Regions from separate parts of the Ferrovibrio xuzhouensis genome, predicted to be linked through region 2. Evidence: predicted binding sites of a transcription regulator. Region 2 holds the regulator's gene; each other region holds the start of a gene.
What was found. Region 2 encodes LexA, which represses DNA repair genes until DNA is damaged. Its sites were predicted from a motif close to ATGTTCTANTTTGGTTC; they were not measured.
Positions count from the first base shown of each region.

Region 1 (4,642 bases), on a different contig from region 2:
CGGCCTTTGGTGGCCGCTCGGTGATTTTATCGTCCGGTAAAGACCGGCTTACGCTTCTCGAAGAAGGCCGATACGCCCTCCTTGATGTCTTCGCTGGCAAGGCTGAGGTGGAATCTTTCAGCTACCGCGGCCAGGTCGGTAGCGTCACGTGCAATTTCGTTGACACTCTTCTTCATGTTCTGGGTTGCTACCGGCGCCTGAGCCACCAGGATTTTGCTTAACTCGGCCACTCTGGCATCCAACTGGTCCTGGCTGACGACATCGGTCAGGTAACCGATGCGCAGCATCTCGTCGGATTTGATGGTCTGCGCGGTGAGAAACAGCTTTTTGGCGGCATTGACGCCGAGTCTGGTTATGTAGCGCACCATGCCTGACGGGTAGTAGTGCAGACCGAGGCGGCTGGCGGGCATGAACATCTCGCAGCCATCGGTTCCGACGCGGAAATCGCAGCACAGCGCCAGGTCCGTCGCGCCGCCATATACGGGACCATTCAGCCGACAGATTGTCGGGCGGGAAAGATTCTCGAGGCGGTTGGTCAGTTGCTCGAAGGGGCTCTGGTCTTCTACGCCCGGGGCGCCCTTGCCTCTACGGCCCGCAGCAATGTCTCCGAGATTGTACCCGGCGCTGAAAACCCGGCCGGTGCCGGTCAAGACGACAACCCGAACACTCTGGTCGGCTTCCGCGCGGTCGAGATAGCCGAGGAGAATCTCGAGATCGTCGGCCTGGATGCGGTTCAGGTGCTTCGGACGGTTCAGCCTGATCGTCGCGCAGCCGTCGTTGACCGTATAGAGAGGCTCGGTTCCCACATCGTCGACATCAGCAGGCTTCGCAGCCTTCACCGCGGCATCGCTCATTCGTCTCTCTCCCGAAACGGATCCGTAAGGGCTTGACCTTCGTTCCGCATTGTGGCACATTTAGTTCCGTATTGTGGTCCATGCTATCTGCATATCGCATGGGCTGTAAACCCGTTTTTGGGGTCCCGGCCGTGGAAAGCGTCAAAACTGCCCTGCGTGTTCTGGAAGCTGTCGTTGAGAGCCAGCTGATTGGCGTCAGCGAACTTGCTCGCCGACTACAGGAACCCAAGACCACGATTCAGCGTTGCCTGACGACGCTGCACGACGCGGGATACGTTCGCCCGGTGGACGGCACTCGTCGTCGATGGGCCGTCACAAACCGTCTGCTGCTCCTCAGCAAGTCTGCAGATCCGGAGCCGCGGCTACGCGAGATTGCTCTGCCGGTAATGCGATGGCTGCGCGACGAAACGCGCGAGACCATTCACCTTATGGTGCCGGAAGGCGGTGAGGTCGTTCTCATCGACCGCCTTGATTCACCACAGCCGGTTCGCACCGTTCGTCAGCTTGGTGCACATGCGCCGCTGCATGTGGCCTCCAACGGCAAGGCCGCCCTGGCAGCCATGGAAGAGGCTGAGCGCGAGGCCTACATCCGAAATCCGCTGGTCTCGTGGACCAAGCGGACCATCACAGATGCCGACCGCTTGCGGCAAGAAGTCGCCAAGGTCCGGGAGCTCGGATATGCGGTCAGCTTCGGCGAACTGGATCCGGAAGTGCATGCCGTTGCGGCGGCCATTCTGAATTCCGAAGGCAAGCCGATAGCAACGATGTCGATATCCTGCCCTGCCTCCCGGTTGCCGGTCGAGCTGATCCCGAAATACGGCGCTTTGGTCTCCAAAGCAGCTGCTGAAATCAGCCGCAGCCTGAAATCAGCCAATGCCGAGGTCTCTCAGGCAGCGGCATAGCTTCTCCGGAACGCGTCCAAACGAGCGCTAGCTGGCCAGTCATAAGGCCAGGGCCTGCAGTGTCCCTGGGGAGGGCCAATGAGCATCGTTCTCTACCATTCACCGAAGTCGAGCGCGTCCCGACGGGTCCGCCTTTTCCTTGAAGAAAAGGGACTGGCCTATGAAGCCCACGAGATAGACCTGTCCCGCCAGCAGCAGCACCAGCCGGAATATCTGGCGATCAATCCGCTGGGGGTGGTGCCGACAATCCTGCATGACGGGCGGCCGCTACATGAGAGCGGTACCATTTGCGAATACCTCGACACCATCTTCCCGGAGCCTCGGCTACGCCCTGATGACCCCTACGACCTCGCCCTGATGCGGAACTGGGTCCGCCATGTCGACGGCCTCATCGGCAACCTCATCCGCTTCAACTGGCGACACCATTTGCAGAAGAAGGCCGAGAAGATGTCGGAGGATGAGCTCCAGGCCATGCTGACAAAGATCCCCAGCGCGGAACGGCGCGAAGCCTGGATGCGCGTCGCCCGGAGTCCCTATACCGAGGAAGAACTCGGTGAGGCCCGGTCCAAGCTCATTGGCCTTCTCGATCAGATGGAAGACATGATTTCCGGGGGCTGGCTGATCGGCGGCCGCTATTCACTTGCCGATATCGCTGTCGCGCCGTTCGTCAGGCGGATCGACGAAGAGATCGCTCCGGAAGCCCTGTCGCCGGTTCAGCGGCCCAAAGTTGCCGCCTGGTGGGCTGCTCTCCAGGCGCGCCCGGCATATGCACGGGCTGACTTCGGGGCCTTCGTGGACGCCTAGGCGACAACGCCTTAGCTTTCTGACGAAGGCTATATTCGGCCGTTTTCCAACATTTATAGCCAAGCCGGGCGTCGAACATAGGAACAAGAACATATTGCGAACATATGCCACTCTGGGCTATGTCCAGTGGCCATGTCCGCTCCACACCAAGTCGACAGACATGGCAACGATGCATCGGCAACAACCGCCTACGCCGAGCTCCACTGCCTGACCAACTTCTCCTTCCTCGAAGGTGCCAGCCATGCCGAGGAGCTGGTCCAACAGGCCGCCTTGCTGGGGCTGTCTGCCATCGCCATCACCGACCGCAACACGCTGGCCGGTGTCGTGCGCGCCCACGTGGCCGCCAGGAATGCCGCCATCCAGCTCATCATCGGCGCCAGGCTCGATTTCCGGGACGCCCCGAGCGTCATCTGCCTGCCGATGGATCTGGCTGCCTACAGCCGCCTCAGCCAGCTCATCTCGCTCGGCCGCCGCCGCGCGCCCAAGGGAGAGGCCGAGCTCTACTGGGCTGACCTCATGGAGCGGCTGGACGGCCAGCAGATCGTCCTGCTGGCGCCCAAACGGGTCGAGCAGGCCTTCATCAGCCGGATGGAGGCCCTGCGGGACCTGATTGGCGACAACCTGTCACTGGGCGTCTCCAACCTGATGCGCGGTCGTGACCGCCAGCGCATCGACCGCTGGGCCAAGGTCGCGGCCAAGTCTGGCGTTGCCATGGCCGCCATCAACGACGTCATTTATCACCACCCGACCCGCGCCCGCCTGCAGGACGTGCTGACGGCGACCCGGCATCGCTGCACGGTCGACGAGCTGGGTCTGCGCGCCGAGCCCAATGCCGAGCGATACCTGAAATCGCCCGCGCAGATGGCCAAGCTTTTCCGGGACCACCCGGAGGCCCTGGCCCGCAGCGTAGAGATTGCCAGCCGCTGCCGCTTCTCGCTGTCCGAGCTCGCTTACGTCTACCCCGAGGAAAGCCGGGGCGAGAGCGCGACACCACAGGCGGAACTCGAGCGTCTGGCCTGGTTGGGCGCCCAAACACGCTACCCCGATGGCATACCGGCCAAGGTACAGGCCCAGCTCGAGCATGAGCTCCGGCTCATCGAGCAGCTCAACTATCCGGCCTACTTCCTGACCGTCTACGAGATGGTCAGCTTCGCCCGGGACCGCGGCATCCTTTGCCAGGGCCGCGGTTCGGCCGCCAATTCGGCGGTCTGCTTCTGCCTGGGCGTCACCTCGGTCGACCCGGCCACCCAGGATGTCCTGTTCGAGCGCTTCATCTCGGCCGAGCGGGCCGAGCCGCCTGACATCGATGTCGACTTCGAGCATGAGCGCCGTGAAGAGGTCATCCAGCATATCTATGAGAAGTACGGCCGGGACCGGGCAGGTATTGCCGCCACCATCATCAGCTTCCGGTCCAAGCTCGCCATCCGTACCGTCGGCCGGGCGCTCGGCCTGTCCGTGGATGCCATCAATCGCATTTCACGAACCATGCACTGGTGGTCCAAGGAACGGTATTCGCCAGACTCGCTCCGGGATGCCGGTATCGACCCGGATTCAGCCCTGATCCGGACCGTGGTGGAGCTGGCCAATGAGCTCATCAGCTTCCCGCGCCATATCAGCCAGCATGTGGGAGGTTTCGTCATCACCAACGGGCCGCTGGCCGACCTGGTCCCCGTCGAGAATGCCCGCATGGTCGACCGGACCATTGTCCAATGGGACAAGGATGACCTGGACGCCCTGGGGCTTCTGAAAATCGACGTCCTGGCGCTGGGCATGCTGACCTGCATCGCCAAGTGCTTCGGCCTGCTGGAGCGCCATTACGGTAGGTCATACGACCTCGCCACCATCCCCCAGGATGACAAAGTCACCTATGACATGATCTGCCAGGCCGACACCGTGGGCGTCTTCCAGATCGAGAGCCGGGCGCAGATGACCATGCTGCCGCGGCTGCAGCCCCGGACCTTCTATGACCTGGTCATTGAGGTGGCCATTGTGCGGCCCGGCCCCATCCAGGGCGACATGGTCAATCCCTACCTGCTGCGCCGCCAGGGCAAGGAGCCGGTCAGCTACCCCTCCGAGGCCCTC
Region 1 covers NZ_JBHRYJ010000005.1:184,032-188,673, forward strand. The annotation lists gene ACFOOQ_RS19560 (enoyl-CoA hydratase/isomerase family protein) at 27-854, opposite strand; gene ACFOOQ_RS19565 (IclR family transcriptional regulator) at 986-1,756, shown strand; gene ACFOOQ_RS19570 (glutathione S-transferase family protein) at 1,835-2,560, shown strand; gene ACFOOQ_RS19575 (error-prone DNA polymerase) at 2,693-4,642, shown strand, end outside.
Region 1: a site for LexA is predicted at 2,648-2,664, ahead of ACFOOQ_RS19575 (error-prone DNA polymerase). Genes of this name have one in related genera too.

Region 2 (4,642 bases):
GTGGGGGCACTCATGCCCGATAGCGTTCTGACACGTTGGGGAGCATTTCTCCTGCTCGCGGTAAGGCTGAATAACGTAGACCTTGCTGTACTTCGCCAACGCCCGTTCGACGAAATCGTTGAACCAAGCTTTCGGCAATTCCCAGTATTTCTTGCCGTCAATCCAGACCGGGCTTTCCAAGCCGGATTACCGACGATCCGATCCTCCAGATAGCGATGCCGGAACCCGACCCATATCCCCTGGCTGAGGAACGCCGCCTTTTCTACGTCGCGCTCACGCGGGCTCGCCGTCAGGTTCGCATTTGCACCCTGGCCGATGCGCCGTCGCGCTTTCTGATCGAGCTAGCGAGAACCGGCGCAGTGGAGATCGAAGCGGAGGAAGGCGTTCAGAGCCCGTGCCCGAAGTGCGGCTGCGGCACCATGAAGCGGTACGACGGCCAATATGGCCCCTTCGAGGCATGCAGCACCCACCCTCGTTGTAATTTCAAGCGCAACATCTCGGTGGAAAGTTCCCGTGCGGGGGGCACCGTCCAATCGGGTGAGGATCGCACGCCCGATGTCAGTTGGAGATTATTGTCCCACCTGTGGTGATGGATCGATGGTCGTTCGTTCCGGCGGAGCATATCAACCGTTCCTGGCTTGCTCGGGTTATCCTTCCTGCAAGACTACCGCTGCCCTTGACGGAGGCACTGAGGGTGGCGCAACTCGGAGGCAGAAGTTGCCCGGTTGATCATCTAGCCGGAACCGGCTCGCGGACGGCTCCAGAGGCTCCACCGAATCGGCGAGATAGAAGCCTGAGCCGGAAGGGATTGAATTGAGCGCCGTGCATCAAAGGAATTCACTGCGCGCGCCGATGATCGCTCGTGACCATCACAATAGCGCACTAAATGCCGATCCCCAATCCCGGCACCACCTCTGGAATCACTTAGAAAAAATGCTTTCATTTCAATATGATAAAGCAGGTCGTAGGATGATCCACAACCGGACGGCCGGGCGCGGCCTGTGCCTGCGTCGTGCCATAGGCCTGCGCCGCGCTTTGCGCGCTGGCGGCGCGGCGCGGTTTCAGGTTCAGCTCGGGTGCTCTGGTCGGATCGCTCATCTCGCCCCGGTTAAACGATGGCCGGCAGGGCGGCAAGGCTGCATCGCAAGGCCTTGCTGTCATTGTCGTTTCCCATGGTTAGGGAAGCGTAAACAACGGCGGCGCCGATGCTTTCCCGGCGAGTCGCCGGAAAATCGCGGATTCGCTAGGATGCCGCCATGGCCGCGCCCCGCATCCGCATCGAAACCGGCGACATCACCAGACTCGCGGTCGATGCCATCGTCAACGCGGCGAATGAAAGCCTGCTTGGCGGCGGCGGTGTCGATGGCGCCATCCACCGTGCGGCTGGCCCCGCCCTGCAGTCGGAATGCCGCACGCTCGGTGGCTGCCCGACCGGCGAGGCCCGCATCACCGGCGGCTATCGCCTGCCCGCCCGCCATGTGATTCACACGGTGGGGCCGGTCTGGCAAGGCGGCCGGCGCGGCGAGTCCGGATTATTGTCCGCCTGCTATCGCAACAGCCTCGAGCTCGCCCGCCTGCACCGGCTCGGCAGCATCGCCTTCCCCGCCATCTCGACCGGCATCTACGGTTACCCGCTGCAGGCCGCGACCGGGATCGCGGTGGCGGAAGTCCGCCGATTCGTTGCCCGCGAACCGCGCCCGGAACAGATTGTCTTTGTCTGCTTCTCGGCCGAGGCTGTTGCCCTCTATGAGGCAGCCCTCGCCGACCCCGAACCACAAAATACGGGGAACATGGGATAAACAATATCAAGATATAGAGGGGCCGCGGCCCTGCCTGTGGAAAAAATACTTGACCCGTATGCAGAACCTCATTAGAACATTTCGTGGATTTCGCGTTCATGCCGCCAGTCCACGGGCCGACCGCCGCAGCCGCTGATGCCCAGCCTGCGGGCAACAGGACCCACCGGCCGGCGGCGGATATCGAGGAGGCACCTCTATGCTGACCCGCAAGCAGCACGACCTGCTGCTCTACATTCACGACAAGCTGGAAACCACCGGCGTCTCGCCCTCTTTCGAGGAAATGAAGGAGGCGATGAAGCTGAAATCCAAGTCCGGCATCCACCGTCTGGTGACCGGCCTGGAGGAACGCGGCTTCATCCGCCGGCTTGCCCATCGTGCCCGCGCGCTGGAAGTGCTGCGCCTGCCGGACTCGGCGGTACCGATCCGCGGCGGTGTCGGTGCCGTCGCGCAGCGCAGCGCCACCCCGCGCAACCGCATGATGCCGCGCGCCGTCGAGAGCAGCGACAAGCCGATGCCGGGCACGCCGGTGACGGTCAATCCCTACAACGCCCGCGACATCGTCACCCTGCCGCTCTATGGCCGCATCGCCGCCGGTACGCCGATCGAGGCGCTGCGCGACATGAGCACGCAGATCGACGTGCCGATCGGCCTGCTCGGCAACGGCGAGCATTATGCGCTGGAAGTGGCCGGCGACTCGATGGTCGATGCCGGCATCATGGATGGCGACACGGTGATCATCCAGCGCAGCGAGAATGCCGACAACGGCACCATCGTGGTGGCGCTGGTCGACGACCAGGAAGTGACGCTGAAGCGCCTGCGCCGCAAGGGCAACTCGGTGGCGCTGGAAGCCGCCAATCCGGCCTATGAGACGCGCATCTTCGGCCCCGACCGGGTCAAGGTGCAGGGCCGCCTGGTCGGCCTGCTGCGCCGCTACTGATTGACGATACCGGCATCGCCGGGACTATGATCGCGGGGCGCAGCAATGCGCCCCGTTTCTTTTTTGCCCGCAGGACAGCGCCGCGATGACCGCCGCACCGATCTGGTATTTCGCCTACGGCTCCAACATGAATCCGGCGCGGCTGGCCGATGACCGGCTGACTCCGCGCGGCGTCGCGGTCGAACAGCGCCTGCTGGCCGCCCTGCCCGACTGGCGGCTCGCTTTCAACAAGCCCTGGGCGAAGTTCAACGGCGCCGGCGCCGCCAACATCCTGCCCCTTGCCGGCGGCCGGGTCTTCGGCACCATCAACCGCATGCTGCCGGCCGGCCTCGATGTACTCGACGAATACGAGGGCGTCGCCACCGGCCAGTATCGCCGCCAGCCGATCACCGTGTTCGGCGGCGACGGCCGGCCGGTGCAGGCGATCACCTATATTGCGGAAAACGTGGCCACGACCGACCTGCTGCCACACCGGGACTACCTGGCGCATCTGCTGGCCGGCCGCGACCTGCTGCCTGCCGACTATCTCGCCGTACTCGAAGCCCAGGCCTGCTGCGGCGAGTGAGGGCCGGCGACGCCGCCCTCACGCCTTATCGAATTAAGGTCAGGCGGCGCGCTTGTGCTTGCCCTCCTGCACCTCCTCGATGATCTTGCCGACGAAGGCGTCGAGGTCCTTTGGCGAGCGGCTGGTGATGATGCCGTTGTCGTTCACCACCGCCTTGTCGACCCAGTGCCCGCCGGCATTGCTGACATCGGTTTTGATCGACTTCCAGGACGTGACCTGACGGTCGCGCACCACGCCGGCTTCGACCAGCAGCCACGGGCCATGGCAGATCGCCGCGACGATCCTGCCGCCGGAGATGAAGCTTTTCACCAGCCCCATCGCGGCATCGTCGAGACGCAGCGTATCGGGGTTCATCTGGCCGCCGGGAATCACCAGCGCATCATACTGGTCCGGCTTCACCGCCGAGAGCGCGAGATCGACCTCGACCTTGTCACCCCAGTCCTTGTCCTTCCAGCCGCGGATCGCCTTGCCGTCCGGCGAGGCCACCTCGACCGTGGCGCCGGCTTCCTTCAGGCGGTCGCGCGGCACTGTCAGTTCCGATTGCTCGAAGCCGTTGGTGGCGATGATGAGAATCCGGGATTTCCTGATGTCCGTCATGATGTGGCTCCTGTCTGCTGCCTGTCCGTACGGAACGGGTCGGCGGCGGATCGGTTCCGCCATGGCAGGCAAAAGCCACAATGTCTGCGGCGCCCGGAGAAAACCGCGAGATTACGGCGTTTCCCGGCGCATGCCGTAGAGCGCGATCTCGCGCAGGCTGTGGTCGAAATAGGCATTCACCGCCAGCACGATGCCGGGCGCGCCGTCTTCGCCGGCCAGCGGCATGTAGATATTCTCGATATAGGGCGCGCGATCGCCGATGATGTTGACCCACAGCGGCGGGCCCAGCCGCCAGTGCGCCCGGCCATTGAGCAACACGAGAGCGAAGCGGGCGCTGACATCCTGGCGGCCGGCGAGTTCACGGTTTACCTCGTCGACGAATTTTCCGGTATCATCGCCGCCACGTGCCGCCACGATTTCGGTGCCGATCAGGCGGTAGCGATAACGCATGCCCCGCTCCGCCGGCACGGCATCCACCATCCACAGGAACGGCAGATGCAGCCGCAGCGCCAGCGGATCGATATGCTGGCGCCCCGGCAGATGGCCGAGGGACTGCCTGAGGTCCAGCCAGTAGGCGTAGACATCGCGGAGCCGGCCGGAGCGGATCGTATCCGCCGGCAACTCATCGCAGAAACCCGTCCTGGTATCCGAGCCACGCCCGGGGCCGAAGATCATGCGGCGAGTCTGACACAGGCTTTCAGGGCGATACAGAAAAATGATTGCGAGGCGATCCCGCTTCATCCG
Region 2 covers NZ_JBHRYJ010000008.1:92-4,733, forward strand. The annotation lists gene ACFOOQ_RS22025 (3'-5' exonuclease) at 216-590, shown strand; gene ACFOOQ_RS22030 (topoisomerase DNA-binding C4 zinc finger domain-containing protein) at 556-729, shown strand; gene ACFOOQ_RS22035 (hypothetical protein) at 940-1,098, opposite strand; gene ACFOOQ_RS22040 (O-acetyl-ADP-ribose deacetylase) at 1,257-1,799, shown strand; gene lexA (transcriptional repressor LexA) at 1,996-2,736, shown strand; gene ACFOOQ_RS22050 (gamma-glutamylcyclotransferase family protein) at 2,822-3,301, shown strand; gene ACFOOQ_RS22055 (type 1 glutamine amidotransferase domain-containing protein) at 3,341-3,898, opposite strand; gene ACFOOQ_RS22060 (PAS domain-containing protein) at 4,010-4,573, opposite strand; gene ACFOOQ_RS22065 (ComEC/Rec2 family competence protein) at 4,596-4,642, opposite strand, start outside.

Region 3 (4,642 bases), on a different contig from region 2:
CAGGTCCTGGCCGTTGAAGGTGACGGAGCCAGCGGTGACGTCATAGCCCTCACGGCCCGACAGCACGTAGGACAGCGTCGACTTGCCCGAACCGTTCGGGCCCATGATGGCATGCACCTCGCCCGGTTTGATGACGAGGTCGATGCCGTGCAGGATTTCCTTGCCGTCAACGGTGGCGTGGAGGTTCTTGATCTCAAGCATGGGGGCTGATCCTGATTCTTCGTCTTAACCGACCGAGCCTTCGAGGCTGACACCCAGCAGCTTCTGGGCCTCGACGGCGAATTCCATGGGCAGCTTCTGCAGCACGTCCTTGCAGAAGCCGTTGACGATGGTCGACACCGCATCCTCGGCGGACAGGCCGCGCTGGCGGCAGTAGAACAGCTGGTCGTCGGAAATCCGCGAGGTGGTGGCCTCGTGCTCGACCTTGGCCGTGCGGTTCTTCACCTCGATATAGGGCACGGTATGGCCGCCGCAGCGGTCGCCGATAAGCAGGCTGTCGCACTGCGAATAGTTGCGCGCGCCGGTGGCGCCGGGCAGCACCCGGACCAGGCCGCGATAGGTGTTCTGCGCACGGCCGGCCGAGATGCCCTTCGAGATGATGGTCGACTTGGTGTTCTTGCCGAGATGGATCATCTTGGTGCCGGTATCGGCCTGCTGGGCATTGTTGGTCACCGCCACCGAGTAGAACTCGCCGACGCTGTCATCGCCCTGCAGGATCACCGACGGATACTTCCAGGTGATCGCCGAGCCGGTTTCGACCTGGGTCCAGGAAATCTTGGCCCGGGCGCCGCGGCAGGCGCCGCGCTTGGTGACGAAATTGTAGATGCCGCCCTTGCCATTCTTGTCGCCCGGATACCAGTTCTGCACGGTGGCGTAACGGATTTCGGCGTCTTCCATGGCGACCAGCTCGACCACCGCGGCATGCAGCTGGTTCTCGTCGCGCATCGGCGCGGTGCAGCCTTCGAGGTAGGAGACATAGGCGCCCTTGTCGACCACGATGAGCGTGCGTTCGAACTGGCCGGTCTTGGCCTCGTTGATGCGGAAATAGGTGCTGAGCTCCATCGGGCAGCGCACGCCGGGCGGCACATAAACGAAAGAGCCGTCGGAGAAGACCGCCGAATTGAGCGTGGCATAGAAATTGTCAGCCACCGGCACCACCGAGCCGAGATACTTCTGCACCAGTTCCGGATGCTCGCGCACGGCTTCCGACATCGAACAAAAGATGATGCCGAGATCCTTCAGCTTGTCCTTGAAGGTGGTCGCCACCGAGACGCTGTCGAACACGGCATCGACGGCAACGCCGGCAAGAATCTCGCGTTCCTTCAGCGGGATGCCGAGTTTCTCGTAGGTCGCCAGCAGGTCCGGATCGACCTCGTCGAGGCTTTTCAGCGTCTTCTTCTTCGGCGCCGAATAGTAATGGATGTCCTGGAAGTCGATCGGCGGATGGCTGATCTTGGCCCAGCCCGGCTCGCCCTTCTCGCGCTCCATCTTCAGCCAGGTGCGAAAGGCCTTCAGCCGCCACTCCAGCATCCATTCCGGCTCGCCCTTCTTGCCCGAGATGAAGCGGACGGTGTCCTCGCTCAGGCCCTTGGGCAGGATGTCGGATTCGATGTCGGTGACGAAGCCGTATTTGTATTCGCCGCCGAGATTGCGGACGGTTTCGATGGTTTCAGCATTGGCAGGCATGGGGCGACCTGTCCTCTGGACTCTAGCTGTTGGACACGACCGCGCTGACAGTGCGCGGCGGCAGGGGGGCGAAGAAATCGTAGGGCTGCGCCAGCTCGGCGAGCGTCACGCCTTCCAGCGCGCCGCGGATCGCCGTGTTGATGCGGTTGATGCCACGCCGGGAGACGCAGAGATTTTCCCGGTCACAGGCGCTCGGCCCGCTGGTCGAGCATTGGGTCAGGGCGATCGGACCGTCGAGCGCGGTGATGATGGCCGCCACCGTGGTCACCGCGGCCGGCTGCGCCAGGCGATAGCCGCCGCGGGCGCCACGCTGCGAGGCGAGCAGGCCGCCCTTGGCCAGCCGCGCCATGATCTTGGCGACTGTCGGTCCGGGCAGGCCGGTGGCCGCCGCGGTATCGGCAGCGTTATGGGCGCCATCGGGATCGGCGGCCACATGGGCCATCACCATGACGCCGTAGTCAGCCAGGCGACTGAGGCGCAACATCCTGCAAATCCTTCGCAATTTCACGCCCGACCCGAATCTTCGGGCCCGGCGGCGGCAAATAAGACCAATCTGGTCTGGATTGCAAGATGATTTCCGGACGGCGGATGTCAACCCCATCAACCATTTCGAACAAAACAGGAATATGGTAAGCAGACATACAACCGACCCGTTCGCCATGTCCGAGCCCGCCGAAACCAGCCCCCAGCCAGAAGCGCCGTCACCGCGCAAGATCATCCATGTCGACATGGATGCCTTCTATGCCTCGGTCGAACAGCGCGACAATCCCGACCTGCGTGGCCGGCCGGTGGCGGTCGGCGGTGCCCGCGAGCGCGGCGTGGTGGCGGCCGCCAGTTACGAGGCGCGGACCTTCGGGGTGCGCTCGGCGATGGCCTCGGTGACGGCGCTGCGCAAATGCCCGGAGCTGGTCTTCGTCAAGCCGCGCTTCGACGTCTATAAGGCGGTGTCGCGGCAGATCCGCGAGATTTTCGCCGAATACACCCCGCTGATCGAGCCGCTGTCGTTGGACGAAGCCTATCTCGACGTCACCGAAAACCTGAAGGGCATGCCGTCGGCCTCCATCATCGCCGAGGAAATCCGCGCCAGGATTCGCGACGCCACCGGCCTGACCGCCTCGGCCGGCATCTCCTACAACAAGTTCCTCGCCAAGCTTGCGTCCGACGAGAACAAGCCGAATGGCCAGTTCGTGATCACGCCACGCATGGGGGCCGATTTCGTCGCCGGCCTGCCGGTCGGCAAATTCCACGGCATCGGCCCGGCCACGGCGGCGAAGATGCAGGGCCTCGGCATCGCGACCGGCAGCGACCTGCGCGAGCGCGACCTCGATTTCCTGCGCCGGCATTTCGGCAAGTCGGGCACTTTCTATTACTGGATTTCGCGCGGCATCGACGAGCGCCCGGTGCGGCCCGACCGCATCCGCAAGTCCGTCGGCGCCGAGAATACCTTTGGTGCCGACCTGCATGATGTCGATGCCGCCTGGGCGGAGCTGCAGCCGATCATCGGCAAGATCTGGTCCTATTGCGAGGCGTCGGGCATTCGCGGCCGCACCGTCACGCTGAAGGTGAAATTCGCCGATTTCCGGCAGATCACCCGCAGTCGCAGCACCGCGCAGCCGGTCGCTTCGGCGGCCGAACTGGCCGGCACCACACAGGATCTGCTGGCCGGCGTCTTCCCGGTGCGCAAGGGCATCCGATTGCTCGGCGTGACCCTGTCGGGACTGGAAAGCCGGCAGGAAACGCAAGCCGACGAAGCCGCGCCGCAGCTTCGCCTGCTGCTCTAGCCGGCGTTCACGGAGGCGTGATCCGCCGACGGATTGGCGCTGGCCCACCCATCCCTATGTAGAAACGGCGTACCCGCCCCTTCTCTCTTTCCCCAGGTGCAGACATGAAGAAACAGCTTTTCACGGCGTTCGCTCTCGGGCTTTCGCTGCTCAGCGGCGTGGCCATGGCCCAGAGCACGACCACCCGCCTGCGCGGCACGATCCAGCAGGTCAGTGACGGCACGCTCGCCATTACCACCGGCGACGGCAGGACCGTCACCGTCGCGCTGACCGACAAGACCCATGTGATCGGCATCAGCCGCGCAACGATGGGCGACATCAAGCCCGACAGCTATATCGGCACCGCCGCCATCCCGCAGGCCGATGGCAGTCAGGTGGCGCTGGAAGTCTCGGTCTTCGATCCCGCCATGCGCGGCGTCGGCGATGGCCATTACGCCTGGGACCTCGCGCCGGGCAGCACCATGACCAACGGCGCCGTCGGCGACCTGGTCGGCACCAGCGGCCGCACCATGACGGTGAAATACAAGGGCGGCGAGCAGAAGGTGATGGTGCCGAAGTCCGTGCCGATCGTGGCGGTGGCCCCGGCCGACCGCAGCCTGCTGAAAGCCGGCGCCCATGCCATCGTCATCGCGCCACAGGGCAGCGGCGGCCCGCAGGAAGCGGTCGCCGTGCTGGTCGGCCGGGATGGCGTTGTCCCACCCATGTGATCCGGAAATAGATGGGCCCGGCGGCGGGACTTTTCTGCCCTTGTCCCGCTGCCGGTTTACCCCCCTTTAAGGGGGGATGGCCTATGCAGGGCCGGCCGGCATGAGGAGACGGCACCGGCATGAACCGCAAGCAGCGACGGGCACAGGAAAAAATGGCCGCCAAGGCGGTGCCGGGGCAGCCGGCGATGGACCCCGCGCGCCGCGCCGCCCTGCTGGAAGCCAACCGGCTGAACGACCAGGCCCTCGACCTGCACCGCGCCGGCAAAGTCGCCGCGGCGCTCGCTGCCCTGCAGCAGGCCATCGCGACCTTTCCCGACAACCCGCTCTACCACAACAACCTCGGCGAACTGCTGCGCATGAGCGGCGATGCGGCCGCCGCCCTGCCGCATTTCGACCGCGCCATCGCACTCGCGCCCAAATACGCCGCCGCCCACAACAACCGCGGCAATGCCCTGCGCGACCTGAAAC
Region 3 covers NZ_JBHRYJ010000001.1:482,676-487,317, forward strand. The annotation lists gene sufC (Fe-S cluster assembly ATPase SufC) at 1-201, opposite strand, end outside; gene sufB (Fe-S cluster assembly protein SufB) at 226-1,686, opposite strand; gene ACFOOQ_RS02300 (SUF system Fe-S cluster assembly regulator) at 1,709-2,170, opposite strand; gene dinB (DNA polymerase IV) at 2,346-3,467, shown strand; gene ACFOOQ_RS02310 (hypothetical protein) at 3,572-4,174, shown strand; gene ACFOOQ_RS02315 (tetratricopeptide repeat protein) at 4,294-4,642, shown strand, end outside.
Region 3: a site for LexA is predicted at 2,298-2,314, ahead of dinB (DNA polymerase IV). Genes of this name have one in related genera too.